4 regions of the Shewanella sp. cp20 genome follow, and region 2 is predicted to be linked to each of the others. Evidence: predicted binding sites of a transcription regulator. Region 2 holds the regulator's gene; each other region holds the start of a gene.

Region 1 (3,113 bases), on a different contig from region 2:
GACCGATGGCTTCGGCAAAGGTTATCAGATGGCTTGCCTGCTCATCTGTGACCTCGGCAGCAATGATAGGTAATTCCACTGCACAGCGGATCAAGGCGCCGGTCTTTAATCTGTGTAACCGCTTTAGGGTCTCGAGATCTATCTGTTTGTCGGTGGCGTTAAGGTCCATCGCCTGACCACCGCACATGCCGCCGTAACCAGATGCCTTAGCAAGGGCACGTACCATGGCCAGTTGTTGCTTGGCGGTCAGCTCGCTGCCCTCCTGACTGATGATCTCGAAGGCCAAGGTCTGCAACGCATCGCCGGCCAGTATGGCGGTCGCCTCATCGAAGGCGATATGCACGGTCGGCTGGCCGCGGCGCAGCGCATCATCGTCCATGGCCGGTAGATCGTCATGGATCAGCGAGTAGGCATGGATACACTCGATGGCGGCGGCGCAGGCATCTAGCCTTTCAAGGGGCACCCCCAACATCTCACCGACGGCATAGACCAGAAAGGGGCGGATACGCTTGCCGCCAATCAGGGCGCCGTGTGTCATGGCGGCCTTGAGTTGTGGCTCGGTATCGTCTTGTGCATTGATAAAATGGCGCAGCTGGCCGTCGACGCGCTGCTGGTATCGCGTTATCGCTTCATTTAGCAATTATTCGCCCTCTGGCAGATAGGGTTGCAAGCTGGGTTGATCTTGTTCCTGGGTCAAGATAGAGACTTTCTGTTGGGCCTGTTCGAGTTTGCCTTGGCTGTTTCTGACCAGATTGATGCCGCGCTCAAATTGTTTGAGGGCGTCATCCAGAGAGACATCGCCCTGTTCCAGGCTGGTGACGATGTTTTCTAATTCTGTGAGTGACTCTTCGAAGGTCAGGTTTTCAGGTTTTTTGGCCACGGTGATTTTCCCAAGAATTTAGCGACAGACAAAGTATCTCAGTCAACCCTAGGGGTCAAATTGCGCTGTCGTATATTTGTGCAATAGCACGCTTTAAGGAGGTTTTTTTATAAAAAATTGAATTTGTAGCTAAACTTGCGTGTAAGCTGTCCGATAATTGAATTAGAACAATACTCAATTTTGTCAGATATTATATCGTAAACTCCTGCCCGCGGTTAGGCGAAATACCGTCTAATTGACGACTTTTGTGTCGTCGCGCTGGGGCGAGGAGATGCCTTTCATTGCAAGAATGAGTAGAGTAGAGACCTGTCTCGAGATGATTATGGTGTTGACTGAGAGCTTGATCCCTAGGTCAAGGTATTAGCAACGGCCGATACTGTATATGAGGAAGAGTTGTGGATTTAGCGACCCTGATAGGCCTGATTGGTGCATTTGGTTTTATTATCGGAGCTATGGTCAGCAGTGGTGGTATCGCCATCTTTGTTGATGTGCCCTCTGTGCTTATCGTAATGATAGGCTCTTTGTTTGTGGTGATGATGAAATTTAACCTCAAGCAGTTCCTCGGTGCGGTCAAGATCGCCGCCAAAGCCTTCATGTTCAAGATAGATAAGCCCGACGAGTTGATCGAGCAATCGGTCACCATGGCCGATGCGGCGCGTAAGGGGGGCTTTCTGGCGCTGGAAGAGGCGGAGATCAGCAACAGCTTCATGCAGAAAGCGGTCGATATGTTGGTGGACGGCCATGACGGCGATGTGGTGCGCGAAGCCCTAGAGAAAGATATCGCCCTGACCGAAGAGCGCCACAAGACCGGCATCAGCATCTTCAAGGCGCTGGGTGATGTAGCCCCCGCCATGGGGATGATAGGTACCCTGATTGGTTTGGTGGCCATGCTGTCGAACATGGACGACCCTAAATCTATCGGCCCGGCGATGGCGGTGGCCTTGTTAACCACTCTCTATGGCGCCATTATCGCCAACATGATTGCTTTGCCGATCGCCGATAAACTCTCGCTACGCATGGGGGAGGAGATGCTCAATCGCAACCTGATCATGGATGCGGTGCTCGCTATTCAAGACGGACAAAACCCCAGGGTCATCGAGGGTTTCTTGAAGAATTATCTCTCGGAGAAACTGCGGAATATAGACACGACGGACGGGGAATAGCCAGATGGCTAAGAAGGTCAAATGCGATTGTCCGCCCGCCGGGGCGCCTATGTGGTTGGCTACCTTTGCCGACCTCATGTCGCTATTGATGTGTTTCTTCGTTCTGCTGCTGGCCTTCTCCGAGATGGACGTGATGAAGTTCAAGCAGATCGCCGGTTCGATGAAGTATGCCTTCGGCGTACAAAATAAGGTTGAAGTCAAAGATATCCCCAAGGGCACCTCGGTGATCGCCCTGGAGTTTCGTCCGGGTAAACCCGAGCCAACACCCATTGAGATCATCAATCAGCAGACCAATGAGATGACCGAGCCCACCATCGAGGTGCAGGCCGGTGATGATGACAGCGCCGGCGGCGTGCAGCAACAACGTGGCGAGCAGCGCGGCGGCGAGGCTTCCTCTACCGCGCAGGAAGAGGCGGATGCCGAGGCTCAGGCCAAGCAGGAGAAACAGGATGCGGCGTCACAGGATCAGATCAACGATCAGGTGAAGAAGATGGCTCAGGAGCTCAATAAGGAGATCATCGACGGCGCGATCGAGATCGAGTCTCTGGGGCAGCAGATCATCATTCGCATCCGTGAAAAGGGCGCCTTCTCATCCGGTTCTGGCTTCCTACAGCCCAGGTTTAAGCCGGTGATCCGCCGCGTAGGAGAGCTATTAAAAGATGTGCCGGGGATCATTACCGTCTCGGGCCACACGGATGATATGAATATCAGTAACGAGCTCTACAGCTCGAACTGGGATCTCTCCAGCAAACGCGCCGTGGCCGTGGCCCATGAGCTGGTGCGTGTGCCAGGATTTGATCAGCAGCGCATGAAGGTGGTTGGCATGGCCAATACCGCCCCCCTGGTCGCCAATGATTCCGCCGCCAACCGGGCCCGTAACCGCAGGGTTGAGATCGCCATCGAGCAGGGTAAGGCCAAGGAGTCAGATGAGATCTTGGTCGGCCAATAGCCGCATTTAATGGTTAAGCTCCATCCATCAATAAAAGTCCACTTAGGTGGACTTTTTTGCTTCTAGCGGTGCAGGCGTGTGACCTGTGCTATGGGGATAATCTCAATTTGGACAAATTATG
Region 2 (3,113 bases):
GGGGGATGATATTGTCCGTCAGGGCGGCGTGGTTGCCTTTGTCGGTCCGACCGGTGTCGGCAAGACGACGAGTGTCGCAAAATTAGCCGCTCGATTCGCCGCGCAACATGGTTCAGATCAAGTTGCATTAATTACAACCGATCATTATCGCATTGGAGCCTATGAGCAGCTGGCAACCTATGGCAAAATAATGGGGTGTCCGGTCAAGCAAGCTCATGATCTCAATGAGTTGGAACAAATTCTTTATCAGTTCCGCAATCGCAAGCTAGTATTGATAGATACGGCGGGCATGGGACAAAGAGATGTGAGATTGTTCCAGCAACTTGATAATTTAACTGCAAATAGCAGATTACCTATTCGCAGTTATCTGGTACTGTCATCTACAAGTCAAAGAAGAGTGCTTGAAGATGCCGTCGCGCAGTTTACTCGGATTCCATTATCCGGTGCGATTTTGACCAAATTAGATGAATCGGTGGCCTTGGCGCCAGCATTGAGTGTGTTGATTCAAAGTGGATTACCCTTGAGTTATGTCACCGATGGCCAGCGAGTGCCAGAAGATATGCAAGTGGCCGACACCTTAGCCTTAGCCAACAAGGCCCTGTCGGTACTCGAAAAGAAAGTGCAACCAATACAGAATAACGAAAGGTCATATGAACAGGCCTACGCATTTGAGTAATATAATGAGTCGGGATCAAGCAAGCGGTTTACGTATGATGAATCAACCATATAACGAAAAAGTAAAAGTAATTGCCGTAACCGGTGGTAAAGGTGGCGTAGGTAAAACTAGCGTATCGATCAACACCGCCGTCTCCCTGGCCGAGAAGGGCAAGCGAGTGCTTGTGCTCGATGCCGACTTGGGTCTAGCCAACGTCGATGTCATGTTGGGCCTAAGGGCTGAGCGCAATCTGTCCCACGTATTATCCGGTGAGGCCGACCTTGACGAGATCATCGTTCGTGGTCCTAAGGGAATTGGTATTATTCCTGCGACTTCCGGTACCCAGGCCATGGTGGAGCTGACACCTGCGCAGCATGCCGGCCTAATCCGTGCCTTCAGTGAGATGAAGACCCAGTTTGATATCCTGGTCGTGGATACCGCTGCCGGTATCTCGGACATGGTGCTCAGCTTCTCTCGCGCCTCGCAAGATGTCTTGGTCGTGGTCTGTGATGAGCCGACCTCTATTACCGATGCCTATGCTTTAATTAAGATTCTGAGCCGCGAGCACGGCGTATTCAGATTTAAGATTGTGGCCAACATGGTCAGAAGTTTGCGAGAAGGGATGGAGTTGTTTGCTAAACTTAGCAAGGTAACCGACCGTTTTCTCGACGTGGCTCTGGAGCTGGTTGCGACTATCCCCTTCGATGAAAACCTTCGCAAGTCAGTTCGTAAACAAAAGCTGATCGTCGAGGCGTTTCCTAAGTCGCCGGCGTCGATTGCTTATCATGGTTTGGCTAATAAGATCATTAGCTGGCCAGTGCCACAACAGCCGGGCGGCCACCTAGAGTTCTTTGTGGAACGTTTGGTACAACGCCCAGAATATCAAGAGGATCGTACGAGTGAGTAAAGCCGCTGCGTATACTTGTTTAGATAACAAAGCTTCTATTGTCGAACAGTATGCACCGTTGGTTAAAAGGATTGCTCACCATTTACTTGCTCGTCTGCCCGCCTCGGTGCAATTGGATGATTTGTTACAAGCAGGTATGATGGGCCTGCTCGAAGCCTCGGCCAAGTTCGACGGCAGCAAGGGGGCTAAGTTTGAAACTTTTGCCGGAATACGCATTCGTGGCTCTATGCTCGACGAAATCCGCCGTGGCGACTGGGTACCCAGGTCGGTTCACCGCAATCAACGCCGCATAGCACAGGTGATTGACGAGCTAGAACAAGAACTTGGACGTGACGCAAAAGATAATGAAATTGCGGATCGACTTGATATGCCGCTCGATGAGTACCATCATATTCTTAATGATGTTTCAGTCGGGAAAGTAGTTGGAATTGAAGATCTTGGTGTATCGGTCGATGTAGTAAGACAGGAAGATGATCACCAGGACGACGCATTTGAATCTCTGGCAGAGACACAGTTTCATGAGGCCCTCGTAGAAGCGATTAAATTACTGCCAGAAAGAGATGGATTAGTTTTGTCGTTATATTATGACGAAGCATTAAATTTAAAAGAGATCGGTGCCGTACTTGATGTCAGCGAATCCCGAGTAAGCCAGATACACAGCCAGGCGATGCTCAGACTCAAAGCGAAACTCAAGCATTGGACCAAAATATAACGATTACATGAGCAATATAAAAACAGCTCCGCGGAGGAAACCTTGGACAAGAATATGAAGATTCTCGTTGTTGACGATTTCTCAACAATGAGACGCATCATCAAGAACTTGTTGAGAGACTTGGGTTTTAATAACACTCAGGAAGCAGATGACGGTTCGACAGCCTTGCCTATGTTGCAAAAAGGCGATTTTGATTTTGTCGTAACCGATTGGAATATGCCTGGGATGCAGGGTATCGACCTATTAAAGGCTATCCGCGCCGATGACAACCTGAAACACATTCCTGTGTTGATGGTGACTGCGGAAGCGAAAAGGGAACAGATCATCGCAGCGGCCCAGGCCGGTGTGAATGGCTATGTGGTGAAACCTTTTACTGCGGCGACATTGAAAGAGAAGTTAGACAAAATTTTCGAACGACTCGGTTAATCAAGGTTGAGCTATGCAGGCAGAAACTTCAGGGCTGATCAATTTAGCACAGGCCAAGCAACTCGTTGATCTACTCGAGACTGGCCAACAAGAGCAGGCCGATGAGCTAATTCGCGACATCGCCAGCCCGATTCAGAAAGAGCTGTTTGACGAGGTGGGTCGCCTTACCCGTCAGCTTCACAGTGCGATAGTGGATTTTCAGGTGGACGGTCGCCTCGTGGAGCTGGCCAATAGCGAAATTCCCGATGCCAAAGAGCGCCTCAATTATGTCATCGACATGACGGAGCAGGCGGCCAACAAGACCATGGACGCCGTCGAAGAATCTCTGCCGCTTGCAGATGCGCTAACCACAAACGTACAGGCCGTAAAGCCCTCCTGGGATCGTCTGATGAGACGCGATATTCAGCTGCACG
Region 3 (3,113 bases), on a different contig from region 2:
TTGGTGCCTGTTGAGGGACCTGCCTTGCGACCGATCAGCGCCTCTAACCAATAGATGGTGGCGATCGACGCGTTGTCGTCAATCTTGACCATATGATCGACCACCCCTGGAATAAAGGAGGGCTCGGCCCTGGGTCGCCCTATGCCTTCGATGCGACTGGCATCGGCGCAGCTGATACTGGCATCACCGCTGTGGTAGTAGTCGTAGAATACCGAATTTTCCGGGTCGACCACACATAACTTTGTCTTGGCGCATTGATAGCGAATATAGCGGCCTATGGTGGCCGAGGTGCCGCCCGTGCCTGGGCTCATCACTATCCAGCTGGGGACGGGATGTGGTTCTCGCTGCATCTGCTCGAAGATGGAGTTGGCGATGTTGTTGTTACCGCGCCAGTCGGTTGCCCGCTCGGCGTAGGTGAATTGGTCCATATAGTGACCCGACAGCTCGTCGGCCAGTCGTTGTGATTCGGCGTATATCTCACTCGAATGGTCGACGAAGTGGCAACGGCCGCCATAAAACTCTATCTGTTGTATCTTCTTCTTGGCGGTAGAGGCGGGCATGACAGCAATAAAGGGTAGGCCAAGCAGGCGCGCAAAATAGGCCTCGGATACGGCCGTACTGCCCGAGGAGGATTCTATGATGGGCGTATCTTGGGTGATCCAACCGTTACATAGGGCGTAGAGAAACAGGGATCTCGCCAGGCGGTGCTTAAGGCTGCCGGTGGGATGGGTACTTTCATCTTTTAGGTAGATATCGATGCCGGGCAGCATAGGCAGTTCCAGCTTGATCAGATGGGTGTCGGCACTGCGTTGATAGTCTGCCTCGATCTTGGCGATGGCCTGGTTGACCCAAGATTGATTCATTGTGGCTCCTGAGGTTATCGAGCGGATAGTCGTTATAGCTTAACGAAATAAATTATAACGAAAAGGAAAATCGAAAATAAATGCGACGGATAACAGGCAGTGCTGGCCGCGAGGGAAAACCTTGGGAGACTGAAAGAATGATTCGCTGCATTAACTAAGGGGGTAACATCATCTAAATGATGACAAAAATGAAGCGAAGTGTTTGAAATTAGGAACTAAATGATGCGCAGATAATGCGAGAGAAAAAATGGTGGAGGGAGAAGGATTCGAACCTTCGAAGGCTGAGCCGTCAGATTTACAGTCTGATCCCTTTGGCCACTCGGGAACCCCTCCATATTTTTTGGTACAGCAGCACAAGATAATAACGAGATAAAGATGGTGGAGGGAGAAGGATTCGAACCTTCGAAGGCTGAGCCGTCAGATTTACAGTCTGATCCCTTTGGCCACTCGGGAACCCCTCCACGAGTATCTCTTTATTACATTGTAGGCAAATGGTGGAGGGAGAAGGATTCGAACCTTCGAAGGCTGAGCCGTCAGATTTACAGTCTGATCCCTTTGGCCACTCGGGAACCCCTCCTCAATTGCGGCGGCCATAGTAGTCAGAATCCTTGGCGCTGTAAAGTCCCAATTTAAAATAATTGCTAAAGTTATGGCGTAAGCGGTCGATTAAATAGCAACGAGCTGTTTTATTGATGTTTTTTTATGCGAACTAGTCAGTTGATCATCAACGAGAATCAATTAGGGACCCGACTCAACCAGGCGATAGTCGATCATCGCCGGGGAGAATTTGGTCTGCTGCTGGCCATGTTGTCAAACGATGCCAGAGATATGGCGCAGTTTCATTTGGATCAGGCGCCAAGCGATGTAGAGACAAAACTCAAGCGTCAATTTGAGTTACCCGAGCCACAGGCGCTGACCAGCGCACTTCATCTGGGTGAAGACAGAGACAACAGCGAGCAGTTTCACCAGGCAGGGCTAAGCGGTTTTCATCTGCAGCAATATCTGAGTCCCGAACCCTTAGTCCACAGAGGACGGGATCCGCTGGCGATGCAAGAGGTGCTGGCTAACTGCGATCCCGTTACCCTGGCGCGTTTTCACAATGAACTCGATGCCGATGCACCTAGTTTGGAATTACCGCATTTTACCGAGCAGATCGTCAGGCAACGTGCGTTAGGAGACATTTTGGCTTAGTTTTAAGTGCGGTAGCTCGGCTTTTGCTATATATAGCTATGAGCATTTTCAGTTAAAAGGTTAAGGGTCAAAATGAAAAAGATTCAAGAGGGTCAATCAGAGTTGGTAAACGATACCTGTAACGATTGTGGCAGCTATGCCGATATCGGCGCCGTGATCGATGAGTTTGATACCGTACTGACTCTGGTACGTGATGGAGAGAACGCCCAAAGTGAGTTGCAAGCCATGGCACAGGCGGCTAAGCAGCGTTTCGAGGGTGTTGAGAGTGAGATCAAGGCAGTAGAAGGTGGCCAGGAGCTGCGCCTCACTTTTGGCTACAGCGCCGAGAAGATGATTTTCCAACTCGAACATGGTCTCTAGCGGCGCCATCGAGATTAGCTTGCTAATTAGCGAGTTATTCGTGTAATGTGCACAAATTGAACATTTAATAATAACAATAACATCTATGTTGTTACCGCCTTTGGCGGTTTTTACCTCGGTAACCTTTCTATCGGCAGAAGGTTATCGGCAGTAGGATTTTATGACCAAGCGCCAATTTCAACATCTGCTTGAAACCATAGTCAATTCGACGCAAAAACAAGAAGGTCTGTTTAAAGAGACGGCCGAGCTTGCCTGCGATCTGCTCAGTCAGTCCCTCGAGGTGGACAACATAGGTGTTTGTCTGTTTTCCGGCAGCCAGGCTTGTGAGCTCATCGCTCATACAAGTTTGCAAGGCCAGGCTTCACGCCCCGCACAATCCTTATGTCCCAATTATTTCGATCAGCTCAAACGCAGTCGCACCATAGACGTGGTCGACGTCGAAAATGATGGCCGTGTCGCCGAATTAGTCGATTACCTCAATGAAAATCAGGTGGTCTCGCATCTTGATGTGGCCATTCGTATCAATGGACACCTCGAAGGGGTGCTCTATCTCGAATCGGGTCAGCTGCATGAATGGCCAGAGAGCGAGATCCATATCGTTTCCCAGGTGGCCGATCAGCTGGCATTGACCCTGGCGACACAACGCGCTTACGACACAGACGAGCGCCTGAGCCTGTTTTTAAAGGCAATCGAACAGTC
Region 4 (3,113 bases), on a different contig from region 2:
TCACCTTCTCGAAGTTCCACAGCTCGGTGATGCGATCGACTATCGCCTGCTTATTTTCCAGCTGCGCCAGAAAGTCGTGTCCCGCCTGTTGCTGCTGCTTCACCCAGGCATGGGTCGCGTCACTCTCTTCCTCCAGATAACGGTAGGGGTCGGCAACCTCTACACCGTGAATCGTTTCAACCACGCCCTGGGGCTGAACTGCTGCCTGCGCCGCTGCCGTTTCACTGGCATGGTACTGACAACCCATGAGTGTTAAACCTAATCCGGCAAGCAAAAGGGTTTGCTTAGATAAAATCGTCTTAAGAGCCATCTGTAGCCATCCTGGATATCTCGTTATTATTAATGGTAAACCTGTGAGCTAGCGCCCAATAACCTCGTACTATACAAGTAAAAAAAAACCGTGCAATGGCTACAAATAAACGACTCACGCATTTGTCTGCAAGACTTGTTAATAAAAAAACAACATGGATGAATTATATAAATCGTGAAATTATGCAGCAATTATGCGTAATCAAGCGCAAATAGCCTGATAAGGTGAATTCGAGCCATTAGGCACCTTGCTCAGACATTAGAAATACTAATCTCAGGCGGGAATTTTTCTAGTTTGTGGGACAAATGGTCTGACCCTATAATGCACCTCGTTTTCCGGAAGTATCTACCCAGCTGGTAGATGTGAAAACAAGAACTCCGAGTTCCCGTGCCAGTCACGTGAATTCATCCCTGGTTCTTATGCTTGACTTCCTTCCTTCAATTTGTTGATTGCAATGATTTATTTGCGGCCCACTTTAGATTAAGTGGGCTTTTTTTTGCCTATCATTTACGTCTGCACTTTTATATCCCAGGCCCGATACAAAAAAACCGGCCAATCAGGCCGGTTTCGATAAATAAGATTAATTCAGTTAACCCTTAATTCAGTTAGCCCTAGAGCTCAGGTATTAGGTGCACTATCCCCACAGACGGTTACAGCAGACCTATTCAGGCTGAGCTAGTCAAGCGGCTTGCTGAGGCGGATCACCACGCGTCTGTTGCGCGCCCGCTCATCTATGGTTTCATTGGACGCCACATGGCGACGCTCACCATGACCTAAGGTATGGATACGCTCGTCGGGAATACCCGCAGACAGGAAGAGCTGCTTAACCGACTTAGCGCGTTTCTCTGACACCTTCTTATTCACCGAGCGGCCACCGAAGCTGTCGGTATAGGCGTCGATCAAGACCAGTTCGACCTCAGGATCGTAAGAGAGATACTCCTGCACCTTAGCGATCTGCGCCTTGGAATAACGGGTCAACTCGGAACCACCAAATTCATAGGTCAACACTGTGAAGGCGATATCATCGAAACTATAGGGCAAGAGATTGGCCAGACACGATTTAAACTCGGCGTAACGACGACCAAAATTGGCGGCCGAAAGCCCAACGGCGACTTTGCTGGAACGGTTGTACCAGTCGGCATAATAGAAAGTCGGCTGCATGCCGCGTTCGAGTTCATTCAGCATGGACCAGGCCGCCTTCTTAGGCACCTCGCCGCTAAAATACTTCTGATAGGTGAGATCTGTGATGGGACGGGACACCACACCAGGACGCCAGGCGGGCGCCATGCTCATCAACTTGGCATTGGTCACCTCGTCGGGCTTCACCCACATATCCAGGCTAAAGTTCAAATCATGATCTTTACCGGCGCGGCTGGTAAACACCGCCTTGCCGTAGGATGGGATCTCATGCTCAAGGCGACAGATGATGGGGGTGTTGTCGCTTAGGCGCCAGGAGGACTGTTCCAGCGAGGCCACATAGTGACGCAACTCGGCCTGCGCCGTCGTCGCCAGACTCAAGCCGATACCGAATGTCATCGCACATAGCACCCTAACCCACATAGACAGTCACTCTTATTAATTACGTTACTTATCCCTATCGGCCTAATTTAGCATTCCTTTAGCCCATATTATGACCAATCAAACATGACAAGCTCCCATCGGATACTTCATAATAGCCCCCCACTCTTCACTTTGGACATTTTAATGAGCGATATTTGCGACGCACACAAACTTAAGCATAGATTCCGTGGCTACTTTCCCGTCGTCATCGATGTTGAAACCGCGGGGTTTAATGCTCAGACCGATGCGTTGCTGGAGATCGCCGTCACCCTACTGAAGATGGACGACAATGGTGACTTAGTGCTGGATAAGACGCTGCATTACCATATCGAGCCCTTCGAAGGCGCAAACCTCGAACCAGATGCCCTGGCGTTTAATGGCATAGACCCCAGCAATCCGCTGCGCGGCGCCGTGAGCGAGAAAGAAGCCTTCTTAGAGATCTTTAAAGAGGTCAAGAAGCATCAGAAGGCATCGGATTGTCATCGCAGTATCATAGTGGCACACAATGCCGCCTTCGACCACGGCTTCGTTACTCAGGCGATCGAACGCAACGCCCTGAAACGTACGCCGTTTCACCCGTTTGCCACCTTCGACACCGCCGCCCTCTCGGGTCTGGCGCTTGGACACACGGTATTGGCGAAGGCCTGTGAGATAGCCGGCATCCCCTTCGACAACAAAGAGGCTCACTCGGCACTTTATGACACCGAGCGCACCGCAGAGCTGTTTTGTCATATCGTCAACAAGTGGAAGGCATTAGGCGGCTGGCCGGTTGCAACGCCAAGCGAAGAACCCAGCCCTGAACCTGAACAAGAAGCAAGCGATAACAGCTAAGCGACAACTCCTAAGCTATGACAGCCAAGCTATAACATCTGAGATAAGCTCCAAAGGTGTTAGACAGCCTATGCTAATCAGCTGCTAGGCTAAACAGATACTGGCCGCTCACCAAAGAGAAGGTGAGCAGCCAAATAGACGGCTTTAAAGCCCGGTACGACTGTCGAGATTCAGGGCCTTGATCAAATCAAATACCTCATGGATCTCCTTAAACACCTGCTCTATATCATCGCTAAAATCCAGCGGCTTTAGCAGATCCAGTTGCGGCTCGAAATAGTTATGTTTACAGGCGATCATAATCAGCAATCTTCCCGCTTTAAAGCTGGCTTCGAGCTCTCCACCGTAAAAGCGTGACAGGGAGAGAAAGCGCTCCATGGTCGCCGTGGTTAACATGTATCTCGCCTCGACCTGA

Evidence for each region. Region 2 encodes FliA, which starts transcription of late flagellar genes. Its sites were predicted from a motif close to CTAAAGNTNNNNNNNNNNNNGCCGATA; they were not measured.
Region 1: pomA (flagellar motor protein PomA) is a predicted target of FliA. The motif match lies at 1,010-1,036, and genes of this name have one in related genera.
Region 3: DB48_RS15830 (VC2046/SO_2500 family protein) is a predicted target of FliA. The motif match lies at 1,505-1,531, and genes of this name have one in related genera.
Region 4: DB48_RS18590 (flagellar protein MotY) is a predicted target of FliA. The motif match lies at 1,906-1,932, and genes of this name have one in related genera.

What each region holds. Positions count from the first base shown of each region.
Region 1 covers NZ_JPII01000016.1:191,890-195,002, forward strand. Annotated here, with positions in the region: gene ispA ((2E,6E)-farnesyl diphosphate synthase) at 1-640, opposite strand, end outside; gene xseB (exodeoxyribonuclease VII small subunit) at 641-880, opposite strand; gene pomA (flagellar motor protein PomA) at 1,276-2,043, shown strand; gene DB48_RS04735 (flagellar motor protein MotB) at 2,048-2,992, shown strand.
Region 2 covers NZ_JPII01000030.1:91,790-94,902, forward strand. Annotated here, with positions in the region: gene flhF (flagellar biosynthesis protein FlhF) at 1-676, shown strand, start outside; gene DB48_RS12755 (MinD/ParA family protein) at 681-1,562, shown strand; gene DB48_RS12760 (RNA polymerase sigma factor FliA) at 1,555-2,274, shown strand; gene cheY (chemotaxis response regulator CheY) at 2,317-2,700, shown strand; gene DB48_RS12770 (protein phosphatase CheZ) at 2,714-3,113, shown strand, end outside.
Region 3 covers NZ_JPII01000047.1:81,282-84,394, forward strand. Annotated here, with positions in the region: gene DB48_RS15810 (PLP-dependent cysteine synthase family protein) at 1-863, opposite strand, end outside; tRNA gene DB48_RS15815 (tRNA-Tyr) at 1,112-1,196, opposite strand; tRNA gene DB48_RS15820 (tRNA-Tyr) at 1,240-1,324, opposite strand; tRNA gene DB48_RS15825 (tRNA-Tyr) at 1,356-1,440, opposite strand; gene DB48_RS15830 (VC2046/SO_2500 family protein) at 1,566-2,054, shown strand; gene DB48_RS15835 (DUF406 family protein) at 2,127-2,414, shown strand; gene DB48_RS15840 (sensor domain-containing phosphodiesterase) at 2,575-3,113, shown strand, end outside.
Region 4 covers NZ_JPII01000052.1:7,265-10,377, forward strand. Annotated here, with positions in the region: gene DB48_RS18585 (prolyl oligopeptidase family serine peptidase) at 1-247, opposite strand, end outside; gene DB48_RS18590 (flagellar protein MotY) at 986-1,846, opposite strand; gene rnt (ribonuclease T) at 2,015-2,701, shown strand; gene DB48_RS18600 (DUF3137 domain-containing protein) at 2,846-3,113, opposite strand, start outside.